One region of the Streptomyces cyanogenus genome, then DNA from elsewhere that is predicted to be linked to it. Evidence: riboswitches for the same ligand, from Rfam matches in the RefSeq annotation. Region 1 holds a riboswitch; the other holds the start of a gene.

Region 1 (7,348 bases):
GACGATCGTGAACGTCGCGCTGCGCCGGCTCTCGGAGTCGTTCCAGGCGCCGTTGCAGACCATCCAGTGGACGGCGACGGCGTACACGCTGGCGCTGGCCGCGGTCATTCCGACGGCGGGCTGGGCGATGGCCCGGATCGGCGCGAAGCGGACGTACGTGACGGCGCTGGTGCTGTTCACGCTGGGCTCGCTGCTCGCCGCCTGCGCCTGGGACGCGGGCAGTCTGATCGCGTTCCGCGCGGTACAGGGGCTGGGCGGCGGGCTGTTGCAGCCGGTCGGCATGGCGATGGGCATGCGGGTCGCGGACCGGGCCAGGCTCGGCCGGGCGATGGGCCTGCTCGGGCTGCCGGTCCTGGTCGGCCCGGTGGCCGGACCGGTGCTCGGCGGCTGGCTGGTGGACTCCGCGTCCTGGCACTGGATCTTCCTGATCAACCTGCCGGTCGGCGCCCTGGCCCTGCTGCTCGCGGCCCGTCTGCTGCCGAAGGACGCGCCCGACTCGCGCGGCCGGGAGCTGCCCCGGCTGGACGTGCCCGGCCTGCTGATGCTCTCGCCCGGCCTGGCCCTGCTCCTGTACGGCCTCGCCCGCGGCGGCGGACGCGGTGACGTCACGATCCCCGGCGCGCTGGTGCCGACGCTCGCCGGTGCCGTGCTCACGGCGGCCTTCGTACGGCGGGCGCTCACCGTCCACGCGCCGCTGCTGGATCTGCGGCTGCTGCGGGACCGTACCTTCGGCGCCGGCATCGGCACGCTCGCCCTGTTCACCTGCGGCTACTTCGGCTCGATGCTGCTCGGTCCGCTGTACTGGCAGCAGGAGCGGGGCGTGACCGCGACGGCGGCCGGGCTGCTCGGAGCGCCGGTCGGGCTGGTGGTCGGTACGACGATGCAGATCGCCGCCCGGCGGATCGACCAGGCGGTACCGCGCCGGCTGGTCGCGGCCGGCTGCGCGGTGGCCGCGCTCGGCATGGCCCTGCTGGCGTGGCAGACCGGTACGGCGGGGGTCGCGCCCTGGCGGATCGTCGCCGCGGGCATGGTGATGGGGGTGGGGTCGGGGATGACCCTGATGCCGGCGATGACCACCGCGACCCGGGGCCTGCCCCCGGACCGGCTGGCCGGCGCGAGCACCGCGCTGAGCATCAACGCCCAGCTGGCCGCGTCGGCCGGCACGGCCCTGCTGTCGGTGCTGCTGGCCACGGCGGGCCAGACCCCGTCCGGTTTCCGCCTCGCCTACGCCGTCACGGCGACCCTCCTGGCCTCCGCCATCCTCCCGGCCCTCCGCCTCCCGGCCCACCGCCAGGGCTGACTTCCGGCCCACCGTCAGGGTTGGCTTCCGGCTCGACCGTCGGGGTTGGCTTCCGCCCACCGTCAGGGCTGACTTCCGGCTCGACCGTCGGGGTTGGCTTCCGCCCACCGTCAGGGCTGACTTCCGGCTCGACCGTCAGGGTTGGCTTCCGCCCACCGTCAGGGCTGACTTCCGGCCCACCGTCAGGGTTGGCTTCCGGCTCGACTGTCAGGGTTGCCTCCCGGCCCACCGCCAGGGCTGACTTCCGGCTCAACCATCAGGGCTGACTCCCGGCCCACCGCCAGGGTTGGCTTCCGGCTCAACCATCAGGGCTGACTCCCGGCTCACCGCCGGGCGTCGAGACCCTGGTTCGTCGCCGGGTCCCCGGTCCGACGGTCGCCCTCGGCCCGCCCTCGGCTCGCAGGATCCGGCCGCCGGCCCGTGCGCCCGGTGCTAGCCCGCCGTCAGTTCGGCCAGGGGCAACGTGTGCTGGGTCTGGAGGACCTTCGCGCGGAGGTAGCGGACGTTGTGGGCCGTGGGGAAGACGCCGGTGGGCACCCGGTCCCGTACCGCGAGTCCGAGCGCGCGCAGCTGCCCGGCCTTGTCGGGGTTGTTGGACAGCAGGTCCAGCTCGGTGACGCCGAGGGCGCCGAGCATCTGCGCGGCGGCCGTGTAGTCGCGGGCGTCCTCAGGGAGGCCGAGGGCGGCGTTCGCCTCGTAGGTGTCGAGCCCCTGGTCCTGGAGGGCGTACGCGTCGAGCTTGTTGTAGAGGCCGATGCCCCGGCCCTCCTGCCGGAGGTAGAGCAGGACCCCGCCGCGGCCGGCGATGCGCTCGACCGCCTCGCGCAGCTGCGGGCCGCAGTCGCAGCGGGCCGAGCCGAAGACGTCACCGGTGAGGCACTCGGAGTGCAGCCGCACCAGCGGGACCGGGCCGGGGTCGCCGAGGACGAGGGCGAGGTGCTCCCGGCCGTCGGTGAGGCCGTGGAAGGTGACGAGTTCCGCGTCGGCGCTGTAGCCGTCGGCGAAGCGCAGCGGTACCCGGACGCGGGCGCGCGGGGTGGCGTCGGGGATGTCGGGCATGTGGGGTCCCTCCGAGGGGTTGCTTCAGATTTGAAGCAGCGCTGTCGACGGGGACCCTACCGCTGCTTAAAAGTTAAAGCAATTGCGGGCCCTGCCCCGGCGGGACCCGGGCGGCTACGGCGAGCAGGAGGACCGGCGCCGCCACGGGACGTCCCCGGCGCCGGGTTCGGCGTCCTCGCCCTGCAGCCCGCGCGCGATCCCCGTACAGATCTCCTCCAACTGCCCCACCTGCTCCGGCGTGAGCCGGTCGAACAGCGCGGCCCGCACCGTCCCGACGTGCCCGGGCGCCGTACGCTCCAGTACGGCCATCCCCTCGTCCGTCAGCGCCGCGAGCGAGCTGCGCCTGTCCCAGCGGCAGTCCTCCCGGCGCACCAGACCGTCCCGCTCCAGCCGGCCCACCACGTACGTCAGCCGGCTGCGGGTGATCTTCAGTGTCTCGGCCAGGTCGGTCATGCGCAGCCGCCGGTCGGGTGCCTCGGAGAGGTTGGCCAGCACCGTGTAGAACAGGTGGGGCATGCCGCCCTCCTGCTGGAGCTGCCGGTCGATCGCGTCCTCCAGGAGGCGGGAGGCGGCGATGTAGGCGCGCCAGGCGCGCTGCTCCTCCGGGGTGAGCCAGCGGGTCGTCATGCCGCCAGTGTAGGTTTGTTTCAAACTTGAACCAAGCCGTACGCCGGCCAACGAGTCCTGCCGACCCCCGCCTCCGGAAGAGAGAGCGCGCCGATGCCCCTGCCGTACGTGCTGCTGTCCGCCGCCGTCTCCCTCGACGGCTACCTGGACGACACCGGTCCCGAGCGGCTCCTGCTGTCCAGCCCGGCCGACTTCGACCGGGTCGACGCGGTACGGGCCTCCGTCGACGCCATCCTCGTCGGCGCCGGCACGATCCGTGCCGACAACCCGCGCCTGCTGGTCAACTCGGCCGAACGGCGCGCGGCCCGCACGGCCGCGGGCAAGCCGGAGTACCCGTTGAAGATCACCGTCACCGCCACCGGTGACCTCGACCCGGCCGCCAACTTCTGGCACACCGGTGGCGAGAAGCTCGTCTACAGCACCGACCGGGGCGCCGAGCGGGCCGCCCGCCTCCTCGGGGGCACCGCCGACGTCGTCCCGCTCGGCCCCGCCCTGGACTGGCGGGCCCTGCTGGAGCACCTGCACGACGTGCGCGGGGTCACACGCCTGATGGTCGAGGGCGGTGGCACGATCCACACCCAGCTCGTCCAGCAGGGCCTCGCCGACGAGCTCCAGCTGGTCCTCGCCCCGCTGTTTGTCGGCGACCCCGCGGCCCCGCGCCTGTTCGGACCGGGCGCCTACCAGGCCGGACGCCTGCGCCTGCTCGACACGAGCCGGATCGAGGACGTCGTCCTCATGCGGTACGCGCCCACGGCCCCCGGCACCGGCCCGCTGCCCACCGCCGCGGACCGCCACTGGCTGCGCACCGCCTGCGAGCTGGCCGCGCAGTGCCCGCCGTCGGAGACGGCGTTCAGCGTCGGTGCGGTGGTGGTGGCCGGGGACGGCACGGAGCTGGCGCGCGGGTACTCGCGCGAGGGGGCCGATCCGGTGGTGCACGCGGAGGAGGCGGCGCTCGCGAAGATCGCTCCGAATGACTCACGGCTGGCCGGTGCGACGGTGTACAGCAGCCTGGAGCCCTGCGCTCGGCGTGCGTCCCGGCCGGCGCCCTGTGCGGAGCTGATCCTGCGGGCCGGGGTGCGAAGGGTCGTCACCGCGTGGCGTGAGCCCGACACGTTCGTCCAGGCGGCCGACGGGACGGGGGTTCTCGTCGCGGGGGGTGCGCGGGTCGTCGTGCTGCCCGAGCTGGAGGATCTCGCCAAGGCGCCGAACGTCCACCTGCTGTGAGCGTCCCGTCCGCTCCGTCGGCTGCTTCGTACGCGGCCGTGGGTGCGGTGGGGCCGGTCGTGCGGTTCCCCGCGCCCCTTCCGGGGGCGCTCCGGCCGGCCGGAAACACCCAGGGCCCGGAATCCAGTGGATTCCGGGCCCTGAGTCTTCAGTAGCGGGGACAGGATTTGAACCTGCGACCTCTGGGTTATGAGCCCAGCGAGCTACCGAGCTGCTCCACCCCGCGTCGTTGTGACTCCAGTGTACGTCATGCGCGGGACCACTCGCACACCCCTTTCGGCCCACAGCGGTCGCCCGGTGTCCCGGGGCCCGGAAACCTGGAAGCACGTCGGACATGTGGGAGACACGCGGTGCGCCCTGGAAAGGTGGAGGAGAGCCCGTACGCCAGGGCGGGCGATCGGCCTCCCGGCGATCCCGTGCCCGACCCGGGCGTCGGCGCCGAACCCGCGCCGGTGCGCGCCCGCCGCCGCCCGGGGCCGCGCGGCCTGGCCCGCGCCCTGCCCGCGCTCCTCGTCGTCTGCGGCGTCCTGTACGGCCTGCTGACCCCCCAGGACTTCACTCCGGTCCCGTTCTTCACCGCCGCCCCGCTGGTCGCCGCCCCCCTGTCCGCGCTGCGCACCACCGTGCTCGCCGGCCTCGCGTCCCTCGCCGCCGCCTACGCCGTGCACGACGACGCCGGTGCCCACCCGACCGTGAGCACCGTCACCGACGTGGTCACCGTGGCCACGGTCGCCCTGCTGGCCGCCGCGATCAACCGGGTGGTCCGGCGCGGCGACCGGCAGCTCGCCTCCGCCCGGGAGGTCGCCGAGGCCGCCCAGCGGGCCGTCCTGCCGGAGCCGGACGCCCGGATCGGCGGCTTCGAGATCGCCGCCCGTTACGAGGCCGCCCGGCGGGACGCGTTCATCGGCGGCGACCTGTACGCGGTGCAGGACACTCCGCACGGCGTCCGGCTGGTCGTCGGGGACGTGCGCGGCAAGGGGATGGGGGCGGTGGCCGCCGTCGCCGTGGTGATCGGCGCGTTCCGCGAGGCGGCCGAGCAGGAGGCGACCCTGGAGCAAGTGGCCGAGCGGCTGGAGCGGGCGCTGGCCCGCGAGGGCACCCGGCGCGACGGGATCGACGCCCTGGAGGGGTTCACCACCGCGGTCCTCGCCGAACTCCCGCACGGCGAGGGCCTCGTACGGATCGTCAACCGCGGCCACCCACCGCCGCTGCTGCTGCACGCCGACGGCACCCTGCGCACCCTCGCCCCCGCCGAGCCCGCGCTGCCGCTCGGCATGGGCGACCTGGGCCGGTGGCCGGACCGGGCCACCGAGGCCGGCTTCCCGAGCGGAGCCACCCTGCTCCTCCACACCGACGGCCTGTCCGAGGCCCGGGACGCCCACGGCCGGTTCTACGATCCCGAGCGGCGGCTCGCCGGGCGCACCTTCCCCGGTCCCACCGCGCTGCTCGACCGGCTCGCCGCGGAGGTGCGCCGGCACTGCGGCGGCGGCATGACCGACGACATGGCGCTGCTCGCCGTACGACGGCCCTGAGGGCCGTCACCGACGGTGAGCGGACGAGCGCCCTCCGCATAACATCTGAGTCACCATCAAAACCGGAAGTGACTGCTGAACTCTCCCGTACTCCGGTCAACTCGCCCGTTTTGGCGGAGTAGTGGCCGATAGCTCCATCGGCAAAAAGGTTAATGATCAAGCCGGACGGCTTGGAAAGTGACTGGCAGGTCTATTAACGTTCGATAACGCAGCGCGGTCGTCCCAGCCGTCACAAGAGGCGGCTCCGTGCGCACGCGCCGAATCCCGCAAGGGAACCGGGGAACCACCACCTTGGGGTGAATCACGCGGACGCCGTCGTGAACTCATGGAGTCCACGACCGGTATACGCGCGTAGGAGACCTTCCTGCTCCGAACCCGTCAGCTAACCCGGTAGGCGGAGGAAGGAAAGGAGTACGCCCGCGTGGCGTCCAACCGGCCTGCCCCAGAAGCCCCGTTCATACCGGCTCAGCGCGAGACCTTCGGCTACGGTTCCTACCGCGCCGAGGAGGGCCCCTGGGAGGAGTGGAACCCGACCGAGGACTCCGTCGCCCCGGTCCGTGGCCGGCACCGCGTCGCCAAGCAGCGGGGCGGCTTCGCGCGCAGCTCCACCGTCCTCGGCGTCGGCGTCATGGCCGCGGTCGGCGCGGGCGGCATGGCGAGCGCCAACACCGGCAAGCCGCCGGTCTCCGTCTCCCTGCCGGACCTGCCCTCCGTCGGCTCCCTCTTCGACGACGGCTCCGACGACGCCCCGGCCGCCGAGGCCACCACCACGCTCAGCAGCGTCGGCGTGGCCACCGTCGACGGCGAGCACGGCTCCGACGCGGGCGAGGCCCTGCGTAACCGGATCATGGCCCAGGCCGAGCAGCAGCAGGGCCAGGCCGAGAGCAAGGCCACCGCCGTCGCGCTCGCCGCCGCCGAGAAGCAGGCCGCCGACACCGCCGCCCGGGCCGAGAAGGAAGCCGCCGCCAAGGCCGCCGCGGCCAAGGAGAAGGCGGAGGCCGCCGCCGAGAAGAAGGCGGAGGAGGAGCGGCTGGCCCGGCTGGCCAAGCAGTACACGCTGCCGACCTCCTCGTACACGATCACCTCGACCTTCGGTCAGGCCGGTTCGATGTGGTCCTCCGGCTACCACACCGGTCTCGACTTCGCCGCCCCCACCGGCACCCTGATCAAGGCCGTCCACAGCGGCACGATCACGGAGGCGGGCTGGGCCGGCGCCTACGGCTACCGCACGATCCTCACCCTGGACGACGGCACCGAGCTGTGGTTCTGCCACCAGTCCTCGATCAACGTCAAGGCCGGCCAGAAGGTCTCCACCGGTGAGGTCATCGGCCGCGTCGGCGCCACCGGCAACGTCACCGGCCCGCACCTGCACCTGGAGGTCCACCCCGGCGGCCAGCCCACCGGGATCGACCCCATGGCGTGGCTGCGCGGCAAGGGCCTCACCCCCTGACGCCTGCGCTCCGCGCGGGACGCCGTGCAGGAATTCGACACCGGTGGCGGGATGCGATCTTCCGCCGCCGGTGTTGACCTGTCGTATGACGTCACTTCGCACACTGGGCTCTTCCGATCTCGAGGTCTTCCCGCTCTGCCTGGGCGGCAACGTCTT
Region 2 (7,348 bases), 3.2 Mb from region 1:
GCGATCTTGCCGCGCAGATGCTTCAGCACGGGCACGCCCCGGGTGTCGAAGCCGGTCGCCACCAGCACGGTTCCCGCGGCCTCGGTCAGCCGGGCCACGGCGCGTTCGAAGCGCTCGGCGACCTCGTCCGGGTCGGTGCCCGGGCGGATGATGTCGTTGCCGCCCGCGCAGAAGGAGACCAGGTCGGGGGCGAGTTCGACGGCCTTGGGAAGCTGGTCGGCCACGATCTGGTCCAGCAGCTTCCCGCGCACGGCGAGGTTGGTGTACTGGAAGTCCCCCTCGGGGCGCCGGTCGGCGAGCAGTACCGCGAACCGGTCGGCCCAGCCCACGAACGCCCCGTCGGGGCCGGGGTCGCCCACGCCCTCGGTGAAGCTGTCCCCCACCGCCACGTACGACCCGATCACTGATGCGTTGTCATTCTTCGAATCGTCTGCCACGTCGGACCATGATTCACCTTCCGATGTGACCTACGCGACCGTAGGCCGGGGTTGACGAACGGTGAGATGAGCCACTCTTAAATAATTTGCCAAGCCAGGAATAGGCGGTGCCGGACAGTCGGACGACGGGGGTCAGCCGACGGGGACGCCGTGCGCGCGAAGGTAGGCGACCGGGTCCACGTCCGATCCGTAGTCCGGCGTGGTGCGGATCTCGAAGTGCAGGTGCGGGCCGGTGACGTTGCCGGTGGCGCCGGACAGGCCGACCTGCCGGCCCGCGGTCACGGTCTGGCCGGCCGAGACGGAGAGCTGCGAGAGGTGGGCGTACTGGGCGTAGTGGCCGTCGTTGAGCTTGAGGACGACCTGGTTGCCGTACGCGCCGCCCCAGCCGGCGGAGACGACGGTGCCCGCGGCGACGGCCTTGAGGGGGGTGCCGGTCGGGACGACGAAGTCGACGCCGGTGTGGTAGCCGCTGGACCACATGCTGCCGGCGACGTGGTAGCCGGTGCCGATGGTGGCGCCGGCCACCGGCAGGGTGTAGCCGGCGGAGGCGGTCTGCGCGGTGCCGGACCCGGCCGGCTGGGCGGGCTTCGGGGCGGCCGGCCGGGCGGGCTTCGGGGTGGCGGACTCGGTGCGGGCCGGCGCGGCCTGCGTGCCGAGGCTGAGCTTCAGGCCCGGGTGAATGAGCGCCGGGTCGGCGCCGATGGCCTGCCGGTTGTCGTCGTAGAGCCGCTGCCAGCCGCCGCTGACGTGCTGCTCCTCGGCGATCCTGGCGAGGCAGTCGCCGCCGCGCACGGTGTAGGTGCGCACGCCCGCCTCCGGCTGGGCGGCGGTCTTGCCTGCCGTCTCCGGGAGGGACCGCACGGCCGCTTCGGACACGGACTGCGCGGGGGTCGCGGCGTGCGCCCCGGTGGCCCCGACGAGCGGGAGGGCGAGGGCGGCGCCACCGGTACCGGCGGCGGCGAGGGAGCGGGAAAAACGCGGGGTCTTGGGGCGTCGGTGCTTACCCTTGGCGGGCATGGCGCTGTTCCTCTCCGGCGCCTGCGAGGTCAGCTGTCGGGTTCGGGCTGGAGCTGCCCGGCCGTGCGCGCACGGCTGCACCCCTAGCCTGTCGCGGAGACCGGGACAGGCAGTCGTACCTGGTGGGTCCCCCGCTCCTGCCGTCACGGGTCATGAGTGGGGAGTCCGGACGGCGGCAGGATTCGGCGTTCCGTCCGGTTGGGTGGCGAACGTAAGCGAGTGGAACGCACGGAAACAAGCATCCGCCTTCGACCGTGGGGTGTTCGGGGTGATCGGATGCGGGAATGCGCGGTCACCCTCCGTGAATTCCCGCACCCTTCACTCTGTCAATTCCCTGCTCCCGCACCATCATTACGTGGACATGACCCGCGACGCTCGGTCACGGATATGACGCTCCTCACGCAGACGCCCCAGGCCCCCTTATTACATACCGACTTGGAATGAACGTATCGATTCGGACAGATAGCTCAGATGCGGCGCAGTCGGATGACCGTCGCGTCCAAGTCGCCCTTCAGTGCGGTGTGCAGCCCGTGGTGCAGCAGCACGGCACCTCGATGCACTTCGCCCGTTTCACGGCATTCGTACGAAGCTGTCGGGTCGAGCCCGCGCAGCCGCACCGCCGGGACCGGCTCGCCGTGGTGCTGCGCCTGGAGCCAGGCGAGGACGACGGTCTCCTCGCCCCGGAGGTACTGCACGGCACCCAGGCCGCCCGCCGGGGGACGCAGCCGGTACAGCTCGCCGTGCTGTACGACCGGGCGGATCTCCTTGTACAGCTCCGCCCACCGCCGGGCCTCGGCCAGCTCCTGCGCGCTCCACTCCGTCAGGTCTCCGCCCACCCCGAGCACGCCCGCCATGGCACTGACGAACCGGAACCGCAGTGAGCTGACCCGCCCGTTGAGCTGGGTGTTGGGGCTGTCGGTGACCCAGGCCGCCATCACGCGCGCGGGATGGATCTGGGTGAACCCGTGCTGGATGGCGAGCCGGTCCAGCGGGTCGGTGTTGTCGGAGGTCCACACCTGGTCGGTGCGGCCGAGCACGCCGAGGTCGATCCGGCCGCCGCCGCCCGAGCAGGATTCGAAGGCGACCCCCGGATGGGCCGCCCGCAGCCGGTCCAGCAGGGCGTACAGGGCGCGGACGTGGTCCACCCACAGGCGCTGCGGGTACGGCTCCCCGGGCCAGCCGGCGTCGGTGAAGCAGCGGTTGAAGTCCCACTTCACATAGTCGATCGGGGCGCTGGACAGCAGGGTGTGCAGCCGCTCCCACAGGTACTCCTGCACGTCCTCGCGTGCGAGGTTGAGAACGAGCTGGTTGCGCAGTTCCGTCCGCTTACGTCCCGGTTGGTACTGCACCCAGTCGGGGTGGGCGCGGTACAGGTCGCTGTCGGGGTTGACCATCTCGGGCTCGACCCAGATGCCGAACCGCATGCCCAGGCCGTGCACCTGGTCGGCGAGGGGCTTGAGGCCGTGCGGGAAGCGGTCGGGATTGGGCGTCCAGTCGCCGAGGCCCGCGCGGTCGCTGGTGCGGGCGCCGAACCAGCCGTCGTCGACGACGAACAGCTCGATGCCGATCTCGGCGGCCCGGCGGGCGAGCGCGAGCTGCTGCTCCTCGGAGATGTCGAAGAAGGTGGCCTCCCAGGAGTTGAACAGCACGGGCCGGTCCCGGTCGGCGTCCGGGATGACGTAGGCGCGCTGGTAGGCGTGCCAGGCGCGGCTCGCGCCGCCGAAGCCGCCGTCGCTCCACAGGCCCGCGAAGACCGGGCTGGTGTACGACTCCCCGGGCGCGAGGAGCAGCAGGCCCGAGTCGTCGTGGCCGGCACCGCCGGTGATCTGCACGCGCGCGTCAGGGAGTTGGGCGACCGCGATGCGCCAGGAGCCGGACCAGCCGAGCGCGCAGCCGTAGACCTCGCCGCGCTCCTCGGTGGCGTCGGTGTCGAGGGCGACCCAGGGCAGGTGCTGGTGGCCGGTGTGACCGCGGCGACTGCCGATGACCTTCTCGCCGTAGGTGAGGGGGGCGGCGGTGAGCCGGGACTCGGCGGCCCAGCGGCCGTGCAGCTGGGACAGCCGCCAGCCCTCGCGGTCGGGCAGCGTCCAGGTGGCCGCGTCGGCCCGCAGCAGCTCCACGCGCGTGTGGCCGCCGTTCACGACGGTCACCCAGCGCTCGACCACGTCGCCGCGCATCCGGTAGTGCAGCGTGATCCCCACGCCGTCGTCGTCGAAGCGCAGCCGCAGTTCGTCGCCCTCCGTGCCGTACGACACGAACCGCCACTCGGTGCCGCGCCGCTCCTCGGTCCGGACGGACAGGGCGGGGCGGACGAAGCGGGGTCCGCCCTCGACGGGGTATTCCTCGCGGCCGTCGAGCGGGGACTCGAAGGGCCAGTAGCCGGGCAGCGAGCGCACCGCGAGCGCCTCGGCGTCGACGAGCGCGATCCGCGGCCCCCAGTGGAGGTGCAGCAGCTCGTCCGCGTCGGTGAGATGCAGCGCATAACTGCTGTTGGGGCCCGACAGGAGCCAGGTACGACCGTTTTCGGCGATGTCCACCATCGAGACCTCACAAGTGCCAACAGATCCGCGCAAGTGCAAACATCATCAGGTGCGCGCACCCCACTGGCAATGCCTGTGGACAACTCATTGCCTGAGGAAATCGATGCCGTATGGTCGACTGAGCGCCCGCCGACGAGCCGCGACGGCGGCGACCGACCGGGAGGAGCCCCCGTGACGCAGCAGGTCCCGTCGACCGAGCCGGAGCTGGCCGGAGTGCGCAATTTCCGCGATGTGGGCGGGCTGCCGACCGTGGACGGACGGCGGGTGCGTCACGGGGTCCTCTTCCGCAGCGGCCATCTCGCGCACGCGACGCAGGAGGACGCGGCCTTCCTCGCCTCCCTGGGCCTGCACACGGTCTTCGACTTCCGCAACGCGGCCGACCAGAAGCTGGAGGGCCCCGACGTCGAGCTGCCCGGCGTGCGGTACGTGAACCTGCCGCTGAGCGACCCGGCGGACGGCGCCGCGTTCTGGAAGATGGTCCGCGAGGGCGACCTCGACCAGCTGCGCGCGATCCTGGACGACGGCAAGGGCGCGGCGCGGATGATCGCCTCCTACCGGAAGATCGTCACCGAGCGCACGGCCGAGCACTCCCGTGTGCTGCACGCGCTCGCCGACGACAGCGTGCCCGCGCTGATGCACTGTGCGGCCGGCAAGGACCGCGCGGGCATCTCCGTGGCGGTGACGCTGCTCGCCGTGGGGGTGGAGCGGGACGCGATCCTCGCCGACTACCTGGAGTCGGCCGCCGGGCACCGGCGCTACAAGGTCCGCCGCAGCGGCAGCGCCGACACCGCGTACACCCCGGAGGTGATGGAGCTGCTCGACCCGCTATTCGACGCCCGCGCCGAGTACCTGGAGGCGGCCTTCACGAGCATCGAGCAGACCTGGGGCGACGTGGACACGTACCTGGCGCGGGGCCTGGGCTTCTCGGCCGAGTCCCGCGACCGGCTGCGCGAGCGCCTGCTGCACTGACCCGGGTACCGGGATCAGCCCTTGCCGCCCACCGCGAACAGCAGGTAGAGGAAGGCGGCCAGGACGTGCCCGAGGGCGATGTAGATGATCAGCCGGATCCACAGGGAACGGGGGAACTTCTCCTCGAAGTCGCTCATGGCAGCTCTCCGGTCGGCGCGCCCAGACACAGCGTGGCCGTGGGGCTCTGCAGCAGGGTGTGGACGAACAGCAGCTCCACGCCGTCGTGGTCCTCGGCGGCGAGGCGGTGCGGGGTGAGCGAGTCGAAGTGCGCGCTGTCACCGGGTCCGAGCAGGTGCGCGGTGTCGCCGAGCCGCAGCCGCAGCCGCCCGGTGAGGACGTAGAGCCACTCCTCGCCGGGGTGGACGCGCACGATGTCGCCCTGCGAGCCGTACGGCACCCGCACCCGCAGGGCCTGCATGCCGCGGCCGGGCGCGCCGGCCTGGACGTACGTCCAGCCGCCCGCCCGGGTCGGCTCCATGTCGGCGGCCCGCACGATCGCGTCCCGGTCGGCGACCGTCTCGCCGAGCAGCTCGGAGACGGTCGTACCGTAGATACGGGCGAGCGCGAGGAGCATCGGCAGCGACGGCTGGCGGTGTCCGGTCTCCAGGCGGGACAGATGGGCCGGCGAGAGCCCGGCGGCGCGGGCCGCGGCCTCCAGTGTGAGACCGGCGCGCCGGCGCAGGGAGCGCAGCTGCGGCGCGACGGCGGACAGGCCGTCGTCCGGGGCTGGGCCCGGCGCCGGCGCGGCGTCTGAGGCGTTCATGTCTCCATTGAGCCGCAGCCTTGCCCGTGGGGCAATTTTCTTGCCTCACAGGCAAAGATTCCCCAGTCCCGCCGCCGCGGTCAGCGGTTGGCCACCGCCTGCTTGATCAGGGTCTTGCCGAAGTCCCACATCAGGCCGCCGCCGCTGTGCGCGTCGTCCATCACGGCGGTGAAGGCCTCCACGAAGCGCTCCACGTCCGTCTCGTCGACGACCAGCGGCGGGATGAGCTTGATCACCTCCAGGTGGTCGCCGGAGACCTGGGTGAGGATCCGGTGCTTCTGCAGCAGCGGTACGACGACCATCTGCGCGAACAGGCCCTTGCGGGCCGCCTGCAGCATGGTCCAGCGGCTGCGCAGCTTCAGCGAGGACGGCTTGCCGAACTCGATGCCGATCATCAGGCCCCGGCCGCGGACGTCGGCGAGCAGCTCGTACGTGTCGATCAGCGCGGTGAGCCGGGACTTCAGCAGCTCGCCCGTCCGGCGCACGCCGGCCACGATCTGCTCGTTCTCCATGACCGACAGCACGGCGAGCCCGCACGCCATCGCCTGGGCGTTGGAGCCGAAGCTCGCCGAGTGCACCAGCACCCGGTCCATGGACGAGTAGACCTTCTTGAAGATCCACTCTTTGCCCAGGGTGGCGCCGACGGGCACATAGCCGCCGGACAGGGCCTTGGCCACGCACACCAGGTCGGGTTCGACACCGTCCTCGTGCTGGTAGGCGTAGAAGTCGCCGGTGCGGCCGAGGCCGGTCTGCACCTCGTCGGCGATGAGCAGCGCCTTGTGCCGGTGCAGCAGCTCCTGCGCGGCCCGCAGATAGCCGGGCGGCGCCTCGTGCACGCCCTTGCCCTGGATCGGCTCCACGATCAGCGCGGCGACGTCGCCCTTCTTCAACTCCCGGGCCAGGGCGTCGAGATCGCCGAGCGGCACGGCGGTGTCGGGCAGCAGCGGGGCGAACCCGTCGCGGAAGCCGCGCTCGCCGTTGACCGACAGGGAGCCGGTGGTCAGACCGTGGAAGGCGTGGTCGCAGTAGAGGACGCGTGGCCTGCCGGTGGCGTACCGGGCGAACTTCAGGGCCGTCTCGACCGCCTCGGTGCCGCTGTTGCCGAAGAACACCCGGTCCAGGTGCGGGCTGTGGGTCAGCAGCCGCTCGGCGAGCAGGCCGGGCAGCGGCTGGCAGTCGAAGCGGGTGAGGTCGGCGAGGTCCAGGTCCAGGACGTCGTGCAGCGCCTTGCGGACGACCGGGTGGTGGCGGCCCAGGCCCATCACCCCGAACCCGGCGAGCATGTCCAGGTAGTCGTTGCCCTCCGCGTCGAAGAAGTGGGCGCCCTCGGCGCGCTCGTAGACCTTGTCGAAGCCGATGGTGTGCAGCATCCGCGGCAGCTGCGGGTTGAGGTGCTTCGCGTGCAGCTCGTAGCGTTCGGCTCCGCGCTCGGCGAGCAGGGCGCCGAGGTCGAACTCGCTGGTCATTCACTCTCCTTGACGGTGCCGCCCACGTCCCCGACGGCCAGACTGCCACTGATCCGCCCGGCGATCTCCACCGGCGTGAGGCCGATGTCGGCCAGCACCTCGCTGCGTTTGGCGTGCGCGAGGAACTGCTCCGGGATCCCGAACCGCCGTACCGGC

What was found. Region 1 has a riboswitch for cyclic di-AMP ahead of S1361_RS19065 (M23 family metallopeptidase). Riboswitches for the same ligand answer to the same signal wherever they lie in the genome.
Region 2: it holds a riboswitch for cyclic di-AMP, as region 1 does, so the genes downstream of both, S1361_RS33365 (M23 family metallopeptidase) here and S1361_RS19065 (M23 family metallopeptidase) in region 1, are expected to answer to the same signal.

What each region holds. Positions count from the first base shown of each region.
Region 1 covers NZ_CP071839.1:4,244,004-4,251,351, reverse strand. The annotation lists gene S1361_RS19095 (DHA2 family efflux MFS transporter permease subunit) at 1-1,300, shown strand, start outside; gene S1361_RS19090 (GTP cyclohydrolase II) at 1,733-2,359, opposite strand; gene S1361_RS19085 (MarR family winged helix-turn-helix transcriptional regulator) at 2,474-2,986, opposite strand; gene S1361_RS19080 (dihydrofolate reductase family protein) at 3,080-4,210, shown strand; tRNA gene S1361_RS19075 (tRNA-Met) at 4,363-4,436, opposite strand; gene S1361_RS19070 (PP2C family protein-serine/threonine phosphatase) at 4,561-5,742, shown strand; cyclic di-AMP (ydaO/yuaA leader) riboswitch at 5,988-6,154, shown strand; gene S1361_RS19065 (M23 family metallopeptidase) at 6,164-7,192, shown strand; gene S1361_RS19060 (aldo/keto reductase) at 7,278-7,348, shown strand, end outside.
Region 2 covers NZ_CP071839.1:7,438,562-7,445,909, reverse strand. The annotation lists gene S1361_RS33370 (SGNH/GDSL hydrolase family protein) at 1-404, opposite strand, end outside; gene S1361_RS33365 (M23 family metallopeptidase) at 570-1,454, opposite strand; cyclic di-AMP (ydaO/yuaA leader) riboswitch at 1,460-1,652, opposite strand; gene S1361_RS33360 (alpha-galactosidase) at 1,922-3,994, opposite strand; gene S1361_RS33355 (tyrosine-protein phosphatase) at 4,166-4,963, shown strand; gene S1361_RS33350 (DUF6126 family protein) at 4,978-5,100, opposite strand; gene S1361_RS33345 (helix-turn-helix domain-containing protein) at 5,097-5,726, opposite strand; gene S1361_RS33340 (aspartate aminotransferase family protein) at 5,807-7,192, opposite strand; gene dxs (1-deoxy-D-xylulose-5-phosphate synthase) at 7,189-7,348, opposite strand, start outside.